DNA from 3 places in the Desulfobaculum sp. SPO524 genome. Region 1 is predicted to be linked to each of the others. Evidence: predicted binding sites of a transcription regulator. Region 1 holds the regulator's gene; each other region holds the start of a gene.
The links. The regulator sigma-54, encoded in region 1, starts transcription at its own class of promoters, with help from an activator protein. The targets are predictions, from matches to a motif close to CTGGCACGGNNNNTGCTT.
Positions count from the first base shown of each region.

Region 2: the regulator sigma-54 is predicted to act here: its motif matches at 3,545-3,562, upstream of ACI3L3_RS04130 (ammonium transporter).
Region 3: the regulator sigma-54 is predicted to act here: its motif matches at 3,808-3,825, upstream of ACI3L3_RS11595 (Flp family type IVb pilin).

Region 1 covers NZ_JBJDSB010000002.1:869,362-874,872, forward strand. The annotation lists gene kdsA (3-deoxy-8-phosphooctulonate synthase) at 1-800, shown strand, start outside; gene ACI3L3_RS09485 (KdsC family phosphatase) at 790-1,332, shown strand; gene lptC (LPS export ABC transporter periplasmic protein LptC) at 1,329-1,895, shown strand; gene ACI3L3_RS09495 (LptA/OstA family protein) at 1,898-2,401, shown strand; gene lptB (LPS export ABC transporter ATP-binding protein) at 2,403-3,125, shown strand; gene rpoN (RNA polymerase factor sigma-54) at 3,350-4,804, shown strand; gene hpf (ribosome hibernation-promoting factor, HPF/YfiA family) at 4,911-5,468, shown strand; gene ACI3L3_RS09515 (PTS sugar transporter subunit IIA) at 5,465-5,511, shown strand, end outside.
Region 2 covers NZ_JBJDSB010000001.1:983,337-988,847, forward strand. The annotation lists gene ACI3L3_RS04115 (2-amino-3,7-dideoxy-D-threo-hept-6-ulosonate synthase) at 1-249, opposite strand, end outside; gene ACI3L3_RS04120 (RNHCP domain-containing protein) at 1,396-1,794, shown strand; gene rsgA (ribosome small subunit-dependent GTPase A) at 1,787-2,863, shown strand; gene ACI3L3_RS04130 (ammonium transporter) at 3,645-5,027, shown strand; gene ACI3L3_RS04135 (P-II family nitrogen regulator) at 5,046-5,405, shown strand.
Region 3 covers NZ_JBJDSB010000003.1:78,813-84,323, reverse strand. The annotation lists gene ACI3L3_RS11610 (class I fructose-bisphosphate aldolase) at 1-803, opposite strand, end outside; gene ACI3L3_RS11605 (hypothetical protein) at 993-1,916, opposite strand; gene ACI3L3_RS11600 (sigma-54-dependent transcriptional regulator) at 2,085-3,461, shown strand; gene ACI3L3_RS11595 (Flp family type IVb pilin) at 3,909-4,070, shown strand; gene ACI3L3_RS11590 (prepilin peptidase) at 4,371-4,916, shown strand; gene cpaB (Flp pilus assembly protein CpaB) at 4,932-5,511, shown strand, end outside.

The DNA.
Region 1 (5,511 bases):
AACTCTACACGCATTCGTGCGCGCATCCGTTCCTCATCGCAGGGCCGTGCGCGCTGGAAGACCTCGATATCGCCCTGCAAGCGGGCAGGAAAGTGGCCGAAATCTCCAAGGACCTTGGGATTGCGGCCATTTTTAAAAGCTCTTTCGACAAAGCCAACCGAACCTCCGTCACCAGCTTCCGCGGCCCCGGCATGGAGCGCGGGCTGGAAATGCTGGCGCAGGTGAAGGCCGAGACGGGCCTGCCCGTCATCACTGACATCCACTCCCCGGAGCAGGCCGAAGCCGTGGCCGAGGTGGCGGATGTCCTTCAGATTCCCGCCTTCCTCTGCCGCCAGACCGACCTGCTGGTGGCCGCCGCCAAGACGGACAAGATCATCAACGTGAAAAAGGGCCAGTTCCTTGCCCCGTGGGACATGCGTTCCGTGGTGGAAAAGGTTCGCTCCACGGGCAATTCGAAGATTTGGCTCACCGAGCGCGGCGCCAGCTTTGGCTACAATAATCTGGTGGTGGACTTCCGTTCGCTGGCGATTATGCAGAGCCTCGGCTGCCCCGTGGTGTTCGACGCCACGCACTCTGTCCAGCTTCCGGGCGGGCAGGGCGGCTGCTCCGGTGGACAGCGCGAATACGTGCCCATGCTGGCGCGCGCCGCTGTTGCCGCCGGCGCGAACGGTGTCTTCCTTGAAACGCACCCCGACCCGGATTCCGCCCTGTGCGACGGGCCAAACTCATGGCCGCTGACAAAGCTGGACGCCCTTGTCCGCGACCTCGACAACCTCTGGAAGCTGCCCCATGAGTGCTAAGCTGACTGCCGCCGCCAAAGAGCGCGCAAAGAATGTGCGCGTGCTGGTGCTGGACGTGGACGGCGTGCTGACAGACGGCGGCCTGTACTACGACGCCTCCGGGCACGTCTCCAAGCGCTTCAACGTGCAGGACGGCCTGGGCGTAAAGCTGGCGCAGGGCGCAGGCCTTGTGGTGGCCGTCATCACGGGCCTCAAGTCCAAAGCCGTGGAAAAGCGCGTGCGCGAACTGGGCATCAAGGACTACTACGCCGGACACACGGCCAAGATTCCGCTACTCCAGAAGATTTGCGATACCCATGGCGTCACCATGGACGAGGTGGCCTACCTCGGTGACGACTGGGTGGACGCCGGCCCGCTGGCCAACGTGGGCCTGCCCATGGCCGTGGCCAACGCCCAGCCCGAAATTCACGATATGGCCGTATGGGTCAGTGAATGCCGCGGCGGCAACGGCGCAGTACGCGACGCCATCCGCTTTATCCTCGATGCGCAGGGCAAGTTGGACATCCTGTGGGCGGAGTGGAAACAGCGATGAACAGAGCGCGTATGCTCCTTGTCGCGGTGCTGGTCTTTGTGACCATGCTTGGCGCGGCCTATATCATTTGGCGTGGGAGCGGCGCATCCGTGGATGATGTGCCCATCACCGCCCCGCCTGTGGATATGGCCATGCAGGGCGTGGAGCTCACCCGCAGCGCCGGGGACGGCTCCCTGTGGACCCTCAAGGCCGAGAGCGCCGACTACGAAAAGCAGGACGGCCGCATCACGGTTGAGGCTCCCGTTATCGACTGGACCAAGGACGGCCGGGAGCCGGTGCACATCGTGGCTCCCAAGGGCCGCGTTGATCAGGCGACGGGGTCTGCGGAATTGTGGCCCGAAGTTGTCGTGACAAGTGGCGATACTACAGTGTATTCCAAGCGTCTGGACTATGACGGCGAGGCGCGGATTATCACCGTCCGCGAGGATGTCCGCATTGTGCGCGAGGGCATGACCCTCCGCGCGCCGGAAGTCGTCTATGATCTTTCCACCAATGTCATCACCGCCACCGGGGGCGTGGAGTCCGTCATGGACGGCATGGCCGCCCCGGGCAGGGAGAAGTAGCCTTGAAGACGTTTGCACGCACCGCCGCACTCGCCCTTGCGGGTGTGCTCGTAGCGGCCTCGCTGGCATTTGCCGCGGCCGCCGATACCGTACCGACCAAAATCACCTCTCAGAAAACCGTCTACGACGAAAGCGGCAAGACCGTCGTCTTTACGGGAGATGTGCTCGTCACCCGGCCGGATATGAAAATCTGGTCCGACAAGATGACAGTGCACCTCACCCCGTCCGATACGCCGGATACGCCCGGAACCATCCGCAAAATCGTTGCCACCGGCAACGTGCGGCTGAAGCGCGAGGGCAAGACCGGTACCTGCCGCAAGGCTGTGTACACCGCCGAAGATGGTCTGCTGACCCTCACCGGCAAGCCCGTGCTCAAGGATGGCGAAAACAGCATTGCCGGCAAGGTTATCCGCCTGTGGCTCAAGGACAACCGCAGCGAAGTGGAAAGTGGCGACGCACCCGTGGAAGCCATCTTCTTCACCCCGGCTGACGGGGGCGGCAAGTAGCATGAGTGTCCTTTCAGCCAATGATCTGTGCAAGATCTACGGGCAGCGCAAGGTTGTGCAGGATATCGCCGTCAACGTGGCGCAGGGCGAGGTTGTTGGTCTGCTTGGCCCCAACGGCGCGGGCAAGACCACCACGTTCTACATGCTGGCGGGCATCATCAAGCCCAACGGCGGCGCGGTGCACCTTGATGACGAGGCCATCACCATGCTGCCCCTGCACGAGCGCGCCCGCCTCGGCATGAGCTACCTGCCGCAGGAAAGCTCCATCTTCAAAAAGCTGTCCGTGCGGCAGAATCTGGAGATTATTCTGGAGCAGAGCGGACTGGACAGCGCAGAGCAGAAGCGGCGCGCGGACCAGTTGCTGGACGAGCTGGGCATTACGCGCCTTGCGGACCAGAAGGCCATGCACCTCTCTGGCGGCGAGCGCAGGCGGCTCGAGATTGCCCGCGCGCTTATCCTAAATCCGAAATTCATGCTGCTGGACGAGCCTTTTGCGGGGATTGACCCCATCGCCGTGGATGACATACAAGGAATTGTGCGCGGGCTGAAAGAGAAGGGCATTGGCGTGCTTATCTCCGACCATAACGTCCGCGAAACCCTGCGCATTTGCGACAGGGCCTACCTTGTCTACGAAGGCCGCATCATCCTGAGCGGTACTCCGGAAGAAATTTGTGCCGATCCGAAGGCTCGCCGGGTCTACCTTGGCGAGGGGTTCTGTCTGTAACCTTCCGGAAATTCTATATAAATCCCTATATTCAAGAACCTTGCCAGTCTTGGTTGCAAGCTTGTTGTGAATGTGGCATGGTGCTTGTGCGGTCGGTAACGAAGTCCGCACAAGCACCATTTTTTTTAGATGCCGTAGGCACTGTCGCACTTCCGCCCCCTTTGACGGGGCAGCCTGATACGGAATCTGCAACGCCAACATTTCGCAAGAAGACATAAGCCAACATGGCACTTGAACTACGACAACAACTCAAGCTCTCTCAGCAACTGGTCATGACACCGCAGTTGCAGCAGGCCATCAAGCTGCTGCAGCTCTCCCGCGTGGAGTTGGTGGACATGGTCCAGCAGGAACTCCTCGAGAATCCCCTTCTGGAGGAGGCCGCCGTCGAGCCGTCGCAGGAGAAGGCCGAGGCCGAGCAGGACGCCCGGTCGGCAGAAGCCGTAGACAACGGCGAAGCCATGGCCGATGGCGTTGGCGATCAGGACGCGATGCAGGGCGCGGATTGGGAAAACTACCTCGGGGAGTTCTCTTCCACGGGGCGGCAGTCCTCGGCGCGTGAAGCGGAAATCCCGGAGGAGGGCTTGTCCTTTGAGGCCCGTCTCTCGTCCAAGCCATCGCTGGAAGGGCATCTGGAATGGCAGATTCGCCTCTCGGACATGACGCCGGAGCAGGTGGACATCGCAGAGGTTATCCTCGGCAACCTTGGCTCGCAGGGGTACCTGCAAAGCACCGTTGAGGAAATCGCCGAGGAAGCCAAATGCTCCGTGGACGCCGTGGAGGAAACGCTGCACCGCGTTCAGCGCATGGACCCCGTGGGCGTTGCCGCCCGCGACCCGCGCGAGTGTCTGCTCGTACAGCTTGAGGTCAACGGATACGACGACCCCATCCTGCACTCCCTCGTCAGCGACCACCTGGAGGACCTTGAAAAGCGCCGCTACAAGCCGCTGGCGCGCAAGTTCCGCCTCACCCTCGAAGGCCTCAAGGAATACCTCGACTTTCTGCAAACCCTTGACCCCATGCCCGGTGCTGCCTTTGGCAGTGGCGAGGCGCAGTACGTCAGCCCGGATGTGCACGTCTACAAGTACGAGGACGACTTCGTCATCGTGCTCAATGACGACGGTTTGCCGCAGTTGACGGTTAATGATTTCTATCTCGATTCCGTGAAGGATGGGCGCGGCGCGCCGGAGAAGGAATACCTGAACGAGCGCCTGCGTTCCGCCCAGTGGCTGATGAAAAGCCTGTACCAGCGCCAGCGGACCCTCTATAAGGTTATGGAGAGTCTTGTGCGCTTCCAGCGCGGGTTCTTCGAGCATGGCGTGACCCGTCTGAAGCCCCTCATCCTCAAGGATGTGGCAGACGACATCGAAATGCACGAATCCACCATCAGCCGCATCACCACCAGCAAGTATGTGTCCACGCCCCATGGCGTGTTCGAGCTGAAATTTTTCTTCAACAGCGCCCTCGGTATGGACGACGGATCACAGGTCGGTTCCGAGAGCGTGAAGGCGCACATCAAGGAACTCATCGGAAAGGAAGATACCAAAAAGCCTCTTTCGGACGAGAAAATCGCCGATATCCTCAAAGGGCGGCTTCAGGTCAACATCGCACGGCGAACTGTTGCCAAATATCGCAGCTCCCTCGGCATACCGTCCTCCTCCAAACGCAAGCAGGTCTTTTAGGAGGGGCGGAGTGGCGACAACACCCTTTATTTTCAGGCTGAATGCAAGTACACTTTCCAATATGGTGAGTATTCGATCCAACCCCAGCAGTTAAGGAGGATCGTCGATGAACATCAGCTTGACCTTTAAGAATTTCGAGCCTTCGGACCATCTCAAGCAGTATGCCCGCAAGCGCTTTGAAAAGCTGATCAAGTACGCCGATACCGGCAATGCCGAATTGCAGATCAACATGAGTGTGGAGAAGTTTCGCCACATCGCGGAGGTCTCGCTTGCCGGGGACAATATGAATATGTCCGCCGTTGAGGAGTCGGAAGACATGTACTCCTCCATCGACCTTGTGCTGGACAAGATGTCCGCACAGGTCCGCAAGACGCGTGAAAAGGACAAGGACCGCCGCCGCGCGCGCGACACCGTGCGCCAGGAAGACGTCGCCGCCCTTGCCGGATTCGACGCCGAGGACATGGACGCCGCATCCGGCCCTGTCATCGTGCAGGCCGACACCTACACGCCCAAGCCCATGATGGCCGACGAGGCCGCCATGCAGCTGGACACCTTCAAGTATGATTTCCTCGTGTTCCGCAACGCTGAAACCGAACGGGTCAACGTCATCTACCGCCGCAAGACCGGCGAGTATGGCCTCATTGATCCCGGGATGTACGAATGAAGCTCGGAGATTTTGTCGATAGCGATTTGATATTCCCTGAACT
Region 2 (5,511 bases), on a different contig from region 1:
CGTGCTGGCAGAAAGATGAATGATCAGGCCAATGTCTCGTCCCGCACCACGGTGCGTGCAGCGTGGCAGCCCCTTGTGCATCAAAACGGCGTTCGCGCCGCCTTCCGCAATCTGATTTACGGTGCCCTTGAGGTCGACAAGGCCGTAAATGGGGCCAACACTCACCCCGTGGTCCATGGGAACCACGATGGTACGTCCCGTGTTGCGGTTGAACATTCGTTCCAGCCGGATGGCTTTGCCAAGCATCATTGTCTTATCTCCACTGTGTTGCGCTCCATCTGCGCCGACACCAGCCTGCACAAGCCCGAAATTGCATAAAAAAGGGCCGCAGGCTGATGCCTGCGGCCCCGATGAAAGCTGGTTTTTCCCCGTGCTATAAACCCTTCCACCCCTGACCGCAGGCCCGCATAAAATACATAAAGAACAGCCAGAAATACATCAGGCCGGTCATGGTGAAGCGGGTGGTGGTAGCGGTGGTGGTGTTGCACATGCGAAAAGTGTTACGCCCACTTTTGCCGCTGTGTCAAGCGGTTTGGATGTTTCAATCCTGTGACGCCCCGTCACAGCACCCTCCCCCGCCCCCATATAACGCGTGCGCGTCACTGCACCACCACATGCAACAGCATTTTTTGCATCGCTGCCCTGCGCGCCACTGTGTTGTACAGGGGGGCGCCCAATGCGGTGCCCTAGGATGGGCCGGATCGTTACGCCGCGGTCAAGAGGATAGCTCCGCTGGCTCAAGGGCGTTGCCCTTGAGAATCCCAATATGGGGACGGAGATAAGGGTGGGGTGGGGATGGCGGGTGCGTTGAACGATGGGGCGGGAGCGGAGGTGATTCCGCAGGGAGGCACCCGTGCGGTTCTGCAACTGAGGAACCCACACCAGCTCGCCATGGGCGAGCAACGGGACCGCAACACTTCTTCAATGCAGGCCAGATGCCGCGAAGGACGAAGCACACCAGCATCCATTTCGTGACGGCAATCAGCCATTGACAAATGCGCCATTCACTGCATATGTGCATGGCATCAATTCAAAGGAGCTTTGATGTTTACAAATGTAAAAAGGGTGTTCCTGTTTTAGGAATGCGCTTGAAAAGCTTCCTCATGAGAGAACGTTCTCATGAGGGCTTGCTGCTTTTTATACCCACTTTCTTCCGCATCCCGCAAAACAGGGCACCCCTGCCCCATATTGTCATTACCCCGATACGTTAATTTGTAGCGGCTTTCTATAAGCACGCTCTTGGTTTGTGCTGTGCGCAAGCAGACGACTTATGGACATCCAACTGGATTCCATGAGTTCATTGTGCCGTGCGCTGTTATCGGCAAATCAGGAGACAGGCTTCACAAGCGGCTGCAAAGACTGGTAAATACAATGTGTATTTGCAGGAGCAGAGTCATGTCCCGACAGCGGAAAACCATACACTTTGATACAAACCCATTTATATGTGAGCATTGCGGTCTCACAGTCCCCTCGCCATTAAGCGGAACGAAAAATCGAAACCATTGTTGCCACTGCCTGCACAGCAAGCACGTGGACATGAAAATTGGTGATCGTCGTTCCGGTTGTCGAGGCACCATGGAGCCAATCGCTTTGTGGGTTAAGGACAACGGGGAGTGCGCTGTTATACACCAGTGCCAAAAATGCGGCTTTATCCGCACCAACCGCATTGCCTGCGACGACAATGAGGTCGTACTGTTTACGCTGGCAGCACGCCTGATTACGCAATTGCCGTTCCCGGCCAGAGTCGCTTTGGACAAAATTGAACGTCAACACATGGGTGGCGAACATGTTTAGTATGCAAGAACTCGGTTGGAATCCGTTTTTCGAAGACCAGCTTCAGCCATACAAACATCAAGGATTCAATGTTGGTCGCGTTGTAAAGGAATCACGCCACCAGTACAGGATATACACACCGCAAGGCGTCGTGAACGGAGACGTCTCAGGCCATTTTCAGTACACCGCCATCAACCGGGCTGATTACCCCACTGTGGGTGATTGGGTCGTTATTCGACAGTGCGATGATTACGCCCAGATCGAGAAGGTTCTGACACGGGCCAGCGCATTTTCTCGCAACAGAGCAGGCTCGGAAACGCAGGAACAGGTAATTGCAGCGAACATTGATTATCTCTGTATCGTCTGCGGCCTTGATGGCGGCAGGAACTTCAATCTCCGGGGCGTTGAGCGATATATTGCGATGACCATGGAAGGCGGCGCAAAGCCGATTATCGTCCTCAACAAGGCAGACCTTTGCGCCGACAAGGACCTCGCCCTGCTTCAAGCCCAGAGTGTCGCGGAGGACCTCCCTATCCACGTGGTGAGTGCCATGACCCATGAAGGGCTTGAGACATTCTCAACGAGCTTTCATCCCGGCTCTACCATTGCTTTCACCGGACATTCCGGTGTGGGCAAGTCCTCGCTGATCAACGCTCTTTTGGGAAGAAGCGCATTGAAAACCGGTTCGCTGCGTGAAAGCGACTTGAGGGGAAAGCATACAACATCCCACAAGGAGCTGTTCTTTCTGGAAAGCGGAGCCATGGTGATCGACACACCCGGCATGCGCGAGCTTCAGCTTTGGGGAAGTCGGCAGAGCCTAGACGACACCTACGGCGAGATTCATGAAGCTGCCAAGCGGTGCCGTTTCAATGACTGCACCCACCAAAATGAACCCGGTTGCGCCGTGCGGGAACTGCTCATCGACGGCTCTTTGGAGATGGAGCGCTATGAAAACTATTTGGATATGCGCTCCGAGCTTCACTTCCTTGAAAGCAAAGTGAATGAAAAAAAGAATCATGAGAGGAAGGCAAAAGAAAAAGCCCTTTCGAAATTGATTCGGAAATCGCAAAAGAACGACAAAAGGCAATAAGGCAACACACTAAGGCTTATTGCCACAACACAAAAGGGTGATTCGCTTTCAGCGAAGTCACCCTTTTTTATGTGCCCTAGGATGGACCGGGTCGTTACGCCGGAGTCAAGAGGATAGCTCCGCTGACTTGAGCTCTTCGTCCGTTCGCCCTGAAAGGGCGAAGGGGCTTAGAGATCAAGACAGCAACGCTGCGCAAGGGCTTTGCCCTTGAGAATCCCAATATTGGGGTGGGGAGCGGTGGTGGGATGGAATGCCGGGGATTCAGTCGTCGCAGGAGGACAGGAGGGATGGAGGCACATGGACGCTTTAGGTCAAAGCCTACTGACGCGACGGTACTTTTCTCTATACAGCGCCATCTCTTTCAGGCCGCGTCAGCACCCCCGCTTCGCAGCGCCTCTCCATGTGGCGAAGACAGAACGCGATACAAAACAAAACACCCCCACTCCCCCACCAGCCCCGGCGCACCGTTTTCACGAAATTCTGACATTTCAGGCTGCCATTTTGTCGGAGAGGTAGACTTTTCTTGTATTTTCGGAGTGTTATTTAAAAACGCTAAATTGACGTTTTTGTAACTTTACGCACAGTGTATATATGCTTTTTTTGTTAATTTATACCAAGGTTATCATCTTGCGCTCTCCGGGGGTATCCAACAATTCCCATTATTCCAGGGTGTTACCATGTTTGGCCCAAGCCTTGCTTTAGCAGAAATGTCGCGCCCCGATTCTGTGGGGCGGAATTTCCGCAAATGGTGTCGCAAGCGGCGCCGAAAAGGAGGTCTCTCATGTCTGTGTTCTGGCTCAGTCCCAAGCGTCCCTTATCGCTCCCCTTTGCGGGTGCGCTCACACTGGCCGTCATCGCCACCACTCCCGTTGCCGCCTTTGCGGCAGAGTCACAGGCCATGCTGAGTCAGGATAACGCCAACATTCTGTGGACGCTGCTCGCCGCTATCCTCGTCATGTTCATGCAGGCTGGGTTTGCCATGGTCGAGACCGGTTTCACCCGCGCAAAGAATGCGGGCAACATCATCATGAAAAACTTTTTGGACTTCTCCGTCGGGTCCGTCGCCTTCTTCCTCTTCGGCTTCGCGCTGATGTTCGGCGACAGCATCGGGTCCATGATTGGTGGCAGCGGCTTCGGCCTTATGGGCGTCGACGCCACCACGCCAGACGGCATGTGGACGCTGACCTTCTGGTTCTTCCAGAGCGTGTTTGCCGCCACCGCCGCAACCATCGTGTCCGGTGGCGTGGCCGAACGCACCAAGTTCTCGGCCTACATCGTCGTCAGCATGGTTGTCACGGGTCTTATCTACCCCATCTCCGGGCACTGGTGCTGGGGCGGCCTGTGGGGCGGGTCCGGTGGATGGCTTGAAAGCATGGGCTTTGCGGACTTTGCCGGCTCCACCGTTGTGCACTCCGTTGGTGGCTGGATAGCCCTTGCCGGCGCCATGGCCGTCGGCCCCCGTGTGGGCAAATACGGCGCGGATGGACAGGCCTACGCCCTGCCCGGTCACAACATGCCCCTCGCGGCCCTTGGCGTCTTCATCCTGTGGTTTGGCTGGTTCGGCTTTAACCCCGGCTCCACCACCACCGCCGACGGGACTATCGGCTACATCGCCGTCAACACGTCCCTCGCCGCTGCTGCCGGCACACTCGGCGCCATGATCACCGCATGGCTGCGCTTCGGTCACCCCGAACCGTCCATGACCATGAACGGCGCGCTGGCCGGACTCGTCGCCATCACGGCAGGCTGTTACGAACTCTCCCCCATGGGAGCACTTCTCACCGGTTTCGGCGGCGGCATCTTGGTTGTCCTGTCCGTCCTGTTCATTGACACGGTCCTCAAGGTGGACGACCCGGTGGGCGCTATCTCCGTGCACGGCGTCTGCGGCGCATACGGCACATTGATGGTCGGCCTCATGGCCGCCCCCGGCTACGGCGACATCACCGGCCTCTTCTACGGCGGCGGATTCACGCAGCTGGGAATTCAGGCCCTCGGCGTTGCCTCCGTGTTCGGCTGGGCCTTCGGTACGGGCGTCGTCACCTTCGCCGCAGTCAAAGCCTTCATGGGCCTGCGCGTTGAAGAAAACGAAGAGCTCCGAGGCCTCGATATCGCCGAGCATGGCGTGGAATCCTACAACGGCTTCCAGATCTTCACCACCGAATAACCGCCGCCGGAGAAAAGCATGAAACTCATCACAGCATACATCAGGCCCGAGCGCCTCAACGCAGTGAAAAAGGCCCTGTACGCCAAAGATATCTTCAGCATGACCGTCACAAACGTTCTGGGCAGCGGCCGCCAAAAAGGCTTCGTGGAGACCTATCGCGGCCTGCCGGTGGAAGTCACCCTGCTCAAGAAGATTCGCCTCGAAATCGGCGTCAACGAGGACTTTGTGGATGCAGCCCTCGACGCAATAACAGAAGGTGCCCGCACCGGAGCCGAAGGCGATGGCGTCATCTTCGTCACCGAGATAACACGTTCCCTGCGCATCCGCACCGGAGAGACGGACATCGCGGCCGTCGCCGCCACACGCGACGTCGCATAGCGCACCCCCCTTTCGTCCTCCCTTAAGACTGCCACCCCGACTGGTTGCCTCCTACCGGTCGGGGTGGTTTGTTTTTTTGTTTCTTTTGGAAGGATGGGGGCTGGGG
Region 3 (5,511 bases), on a different contig from region 1:
GGATGGTCCGTGCACAGCCTGTCGTACATGGCGGGGTGCGACTTGCCAAAGCTCAGTGCGGTAAAGCCGCCGTTGGTGGTGGGCTGCTTCTGCTTGACGATATCCGCCTCCACAGTGGCGGCAAGGTGGTTGGCCTGTCCGGTCAGGTCCGCGGCGGTGTGGTAGTCCGCATCCATGGTCTTGAACCCGGCGTTGCGGGTATAGGCCCACAGGATGGTCGCCATGCCGAGGTCATGCGCCTGCCGGAACATCTCGGAAATTTCGCGGAGCTGGCGGTTACTTTCCTGCGCGCCAAAATACACCGTTGCGCCAATGGCAACCGCGCCCATCTCAAAGGCCTGCACCACGGCGGCGAAGGGAATCTGATCCCACTTGTTGGGGTAGGTCATAAGCTCGTTGTGGTTCACCTTGAGCACGAAGGGAATCTTGTGCGCGTACTTGCGCGCCACCGACCCCAGCACGCCAAGGGTGGACGCCACGGCGCTGCATCCGCCCTCAATGGCCAGCCGGACGATATTTTCGGGATCAAAATAGATGGGATTGGGCGAAAAGGACGCCCCGGCGGTATGCTCAATGGCCTGGTCCACCGGCAGGATGGACATATACCCCGTCCCGGCCAAACGCCCGTGCCCGTACAGCGTCCCAAGGCTTTGCAAAACGCGGGGCGAGCGGTCCGTCTGCACCATCACACGGTCCACAAAGTCCGGCCCCGGCAAGTGCAGAGTCTCCTTGGTAAAGGTCGTGCAGGTGTGGTCCAGCAGATATCCGGCGTCATCGCCGAGCAGTTTGGTAATGTCCGTCATGTCCCGTCTCCTCCCGCCCATGGGCGGTTATGGTGCGTTATGGTTCATGGCTCGTAGTACACATCCATCCACCATACCATCCTGACGCCCACGCGCAAACCCTCCCCCCACTCCACCACGAAAAACCGCCCCCGGACCACATGGCCGGGGGCGGCACAACTCTCGTCCACCGCACGCAATGTGGCGCGGTTAGAACGTCACCCACACTTTCAAAGACGCGCCAATGCTGGCGTCCACATCGTAGGTGTCCTTTTCGTCGCCATCGTCATCATACAACGTGTACCCGCGGCCAAAGTGGTATTCCGGTCCGGCCGTCACGCGCACGCGCGGGGTTGGCGTCCACTCGGCGTACAGGCCCGAAGCCACGCCGGAAACGCGTACATAGCCCTTTTCCCGCACACTGCTGTCATCGGCAAGGCGGTAAAGGCCGCCGCTCATGCTGGCCTGCGCCTTCACGGCCCACTGCGGCGAGAAGCGGTACGCCACCGTGCTGGTAGGCATGCCGAACATGGCGGACAGCCCCTCCTGCCGCGCGGAGCGGTACAGCACCACAAGGCCCGGAAACGCGCGGATGCCGATAGGCTCCACCTGCACCGCCGCGCCGATGCCCGCGCTCCAGTCATCGTCAAAAGCGTAGCGCACAATGGTGGACAGCCCGGCGCTGACGGAGCTGTCCATCTCCTCCTCAAAGCCCGACAGCAGGGAGCCGGACACCATCCACGTCACCTCGCCCTCGCGGTAAGCCACATGGCGGTAGGTCAGAGACAGGGAGTGCAGCGCGTCCCACGGGTCCTCGTCACCGGACCCAAAAGGCAGGTCGTCCACGTTGCCCCAGTCGTAGCTGGCGCCATTGTATTTGAGGCCGAAGTTCCCGTACTGGAGCACCACCCCGGCGGACGTCACACTGACGTCGCCGTCCGTGTCCTCCACATCCCCCGCACCGATGACGCCGCCAAAGGCCTCCACCGCAAAGGGTTCGCGGTCCAGCGGGCCAACCGCCGCGCCAAAGGTTGTTTGACGCTCGTCACCTTCCTGCCCCGCCGCCATGGCAAAGACGGGCAGCAGCACCAGCGCCGCCACCATAGTGCATACAAACCGGTATCGACCAGTCACAGATTGACTCCTTGCTGATTGTCCATTGATTTCGCGTTGCAGCGCGCGCTCACGGCCCAATAGGGCGAGGGCACGCGCAAATTCGCACACAGAGGTCCAATCCTGCCACAAGAGGGGTGATGTTCCAAGCAGATTGTCAATACTGCCAAGCCAATGTACACTCCCGCCGTGAACACACCAGCAGGCAACATACTCCTTATAGAAGACGACGCCGCCTTCCGCACCATGCTCGTGGAAGCCCTTCAGGGACGCGGCCACACGGTCAGCCCCGTCTCCACGGCGGAGGACGGCCTGCGCCACTTGGCGCAGGACCGGTTCGACCTTATCCTGACGGACGTCAAGCTCCCCGGCATGTCCGGCGTGGAAGCCCTGCCGCGTCTGCTCAAATCCGGACGCGGGGCGGACATCATCGTTATGACGGCCTACTCCAGCCGCGAAATGGCGCTGGAGGCCGTCCGCCTTGGCGCGTACGACTTCTTCTCCAAGCCCTTCAGCCTGAAGGAGCTGGAAATCGTGGTCCGCCGGGCCATGGAAAAGCGCCGCCTGCAAAGCGAAGTGCGCACCCTGCGTGCCTCGCTGCGTACCGAAGGCCCGTCCACACGCATCATCGGCCACAGCGACGCCATCCGCGACGTTATCGCGCAGGTGGAGCGCGTGGCCCCGCTGGACACCACGGTGCTCATCACCGGCGAATCCGGCACCGGCAAAGAGCTGGTGACGGACACCATCCGCGCCCTGTCCCAGCGCCCCTCCGGCCCCTTCATCAAGGTCAACTGCGCCGCCATCCCTGAGCACCTGTTTGAAAACGAACTCTTCGGGCACGAGCGCGGCGCCTTTACCGGCGCAAACTCCGCCCAGCCCGGCAAGTTCGAACTCGCCCGCGGCGGCACCATCCTGCTGGATGAAATTGGTGACATGCCCCTCTCCATCCAGCCCAAACTGCTGCGCGTGGTGGAGCAGAAGCAGGTGGAGCGCCTTGGCGCCGCCCGCCCTGTGGACGTGGACGTCCGCATCATTGCCGCCACCAATCAGGACCTTCTGGACCGCATCCGCACCAAGGACTTCCGCGCGGACCTGTACTACCGCCTCAACGTTGCCACCATTCAGCTACCGCCCCTGCGCGAACGCAGCGAAGACATCCCCCTGCTGGTGGATTACTTCTGCCGCCGCATCCGCGCCGACCTCGGCATTCAGTTGGAGGGCGTGTCTCCGGCGGCGCTGACCCTGCTCTGCGAGTACCACTGGCCCGGCAATATCCGCCAGCTTTCCAACGTGCTGGAAGGCGCGGCTATCAGCGCCACCGGCACCATTGAGGAAGGCGACATCCGCCGCGCCATGGGGACCGGTGGCCCCTCTGCCTCACCCCAGCCCACCCGCAGCCTCAAGGACGCCGTCACCGCCTTTGAGCGCAGCCTCATCATCAAGGCCCTACGCGGGGCGGGCGGCCGCCAGACCGAAGCCGCCAACGCCCTTGGGCTGACGCCCAAGAACCTCTGGGCCAAGCTCAAAAAGCACGGCATCGACCCCAAGACCATCACCCAGTAATCTACTTTTTTTAGATTCACCTTTTCCTGCACTGCCGTGACGCACACGGGGCGAAACGACACAACTCTTTCCCCCTGCGCAATCGCCAGACGCCACCGCCTCTCGCCGCCCGCTGTTTAGTCTATATTTATTAGATTCTCCATTTTACTCGCCACCCCAGCGGTTCTGGGGGATTTTTTTGCTGATTGCACGCACAAACACCGCTCTTTGCAATCTATTTTTTTTGGACTTTTTTGCCGGGTGCGCGTCCCTGCGCCGCATCGCTCGGTCTTCACTCGCACGATGAGAATTTTTTTTGCATACAAATTCAGCATGTTAAACACTTTCTGCGCACCATCCCCCGTCCATGGCACACGCCTTGCCTAAGGAGAGCGCAAAGGGGCAACGGCGCATGGCGCCACCGCCACAATGGAAAATTTTTTCCGTCGCTAGGCAAGGAGGAGAACCATGACCAGGCTCATCAACCTTACCCGTAACGAGGAAGGCGTTTCCGCCCTTGAATACGGCCTTATCGCTGCCCTCATCGCCGCCGTCATCGTTACGGCTGTGACGACCCTTGGCACCAAGGTCAACAGTGCATTTGAAACCATCGCGAACGCCCTGCCCTAGTACACGCAGGAAACCCATATTTGGAGATAGCCTCCAATACCCGGCGCGTCGCACCGGCGGACCAGACATCCCCTCTCTCCCCGAATGGTCCGCCCCCGTCAGCTGCATGGCGGAGCGACATGCCAACAGCCGGGCGCATTCCGCGGGTTGTACCCCCTCACCACAACCCGCAGAACAGCCCTTATCACGAGGATTCGCATCGCACTGGGCGTAGCGAAGATGTGGCGGGACCGGAACTCTCCCCCTCAATCCCCCCGGTCCCGCCACAACTCACCTCGAAGCACCCGGAGGGAGAACGTCATGATGACACCCATGCACCTCACCCTCACCGCGATACTCCTTGTAGCGGCGGCTACCGACCTCACCACCCAGCGCATCCCCAACGCCCTCACCTACCCCGCAATCATCGCCGCACTGGTCTATCACGGTCTGACCAATGGCACGGACGGCCTGCTGTTTAGCTTTGGCGGCCTCGCCCTTGGCCTTGGCGTGATGCTGGCGCCGTACCTTCTCGGCGTCATGGGCGCGGGCGACGTCAAGCTCATGGCCGCCGTGGGCGCGCTACTGGGCCTTGGCGGCGCTCTGGACGCCTTCATCCTGACCACCCTGCTCGGCGGGCTGTACGCCTGCGGCATTCTGCTCCTGCACCAGCGCCTGTTTGGCGCCATCCTGCGCAACTTCTGGCGCGCGGCCGTGCTGCTGCCCGCCACCCGGCACTTCGACTACGCACCGCACCCCGGCGCCGCGCACCTGCCAAAGCTCTGCTACGGCGTCGCCATCGCCTTCGGCAGCATCTGCGCCATGCTTCTTGGCTCCGGCGCGCTCACCCCGGCAAGCGGTCTGTAGGACAGGGAGGACGCCATGCACAGGACAACCATCGTACAACTGAGCCTTGCCTTTGCGCTGTCGCTCTTTGCCGGGGGACTCATCTTTTTGTGGATGCGCGCCCAAAACGCCGGCCCCAACGCCGACGCCGCGCCCGCCACGGTGGCCGTGGTCGTCGCCAGCGCCCCGCTCGCCAAAGGCACGGCCCTCACTACGGAGCACCTGCGCTCCGCCGACTTTCTGCCCGCCAACCGCCCGGACGGCGCATACGACAGCGCCGAGGCCCTGACCGGGCGCGTCCTGCTTACGGACCTTGCCGCCGGTGAAGCCGTGACGGCATCACGCCTTGTGGCGCCGGACGTGCAGACCGGCGGCGTCAGCGCCCTTGTGGCGCCCGGAAAGCGCGCCGTTGGCGTTAAGGGCAACAAGGTGCTTGGGCTGGCGGGATTCGTCCGTCCGGGCAACCGCGTAGACGTCCTCGTCACCATTGACGACGACAGCTCACGAAACGAACGCACCGTCACCAAGATGGTGCTCCAAAACATCCGCGTACTGGCGTCGGGCACCGAGTGGGAACGTACCGCAAGCGACGATCCAGCCTCCGTGGACACCTACA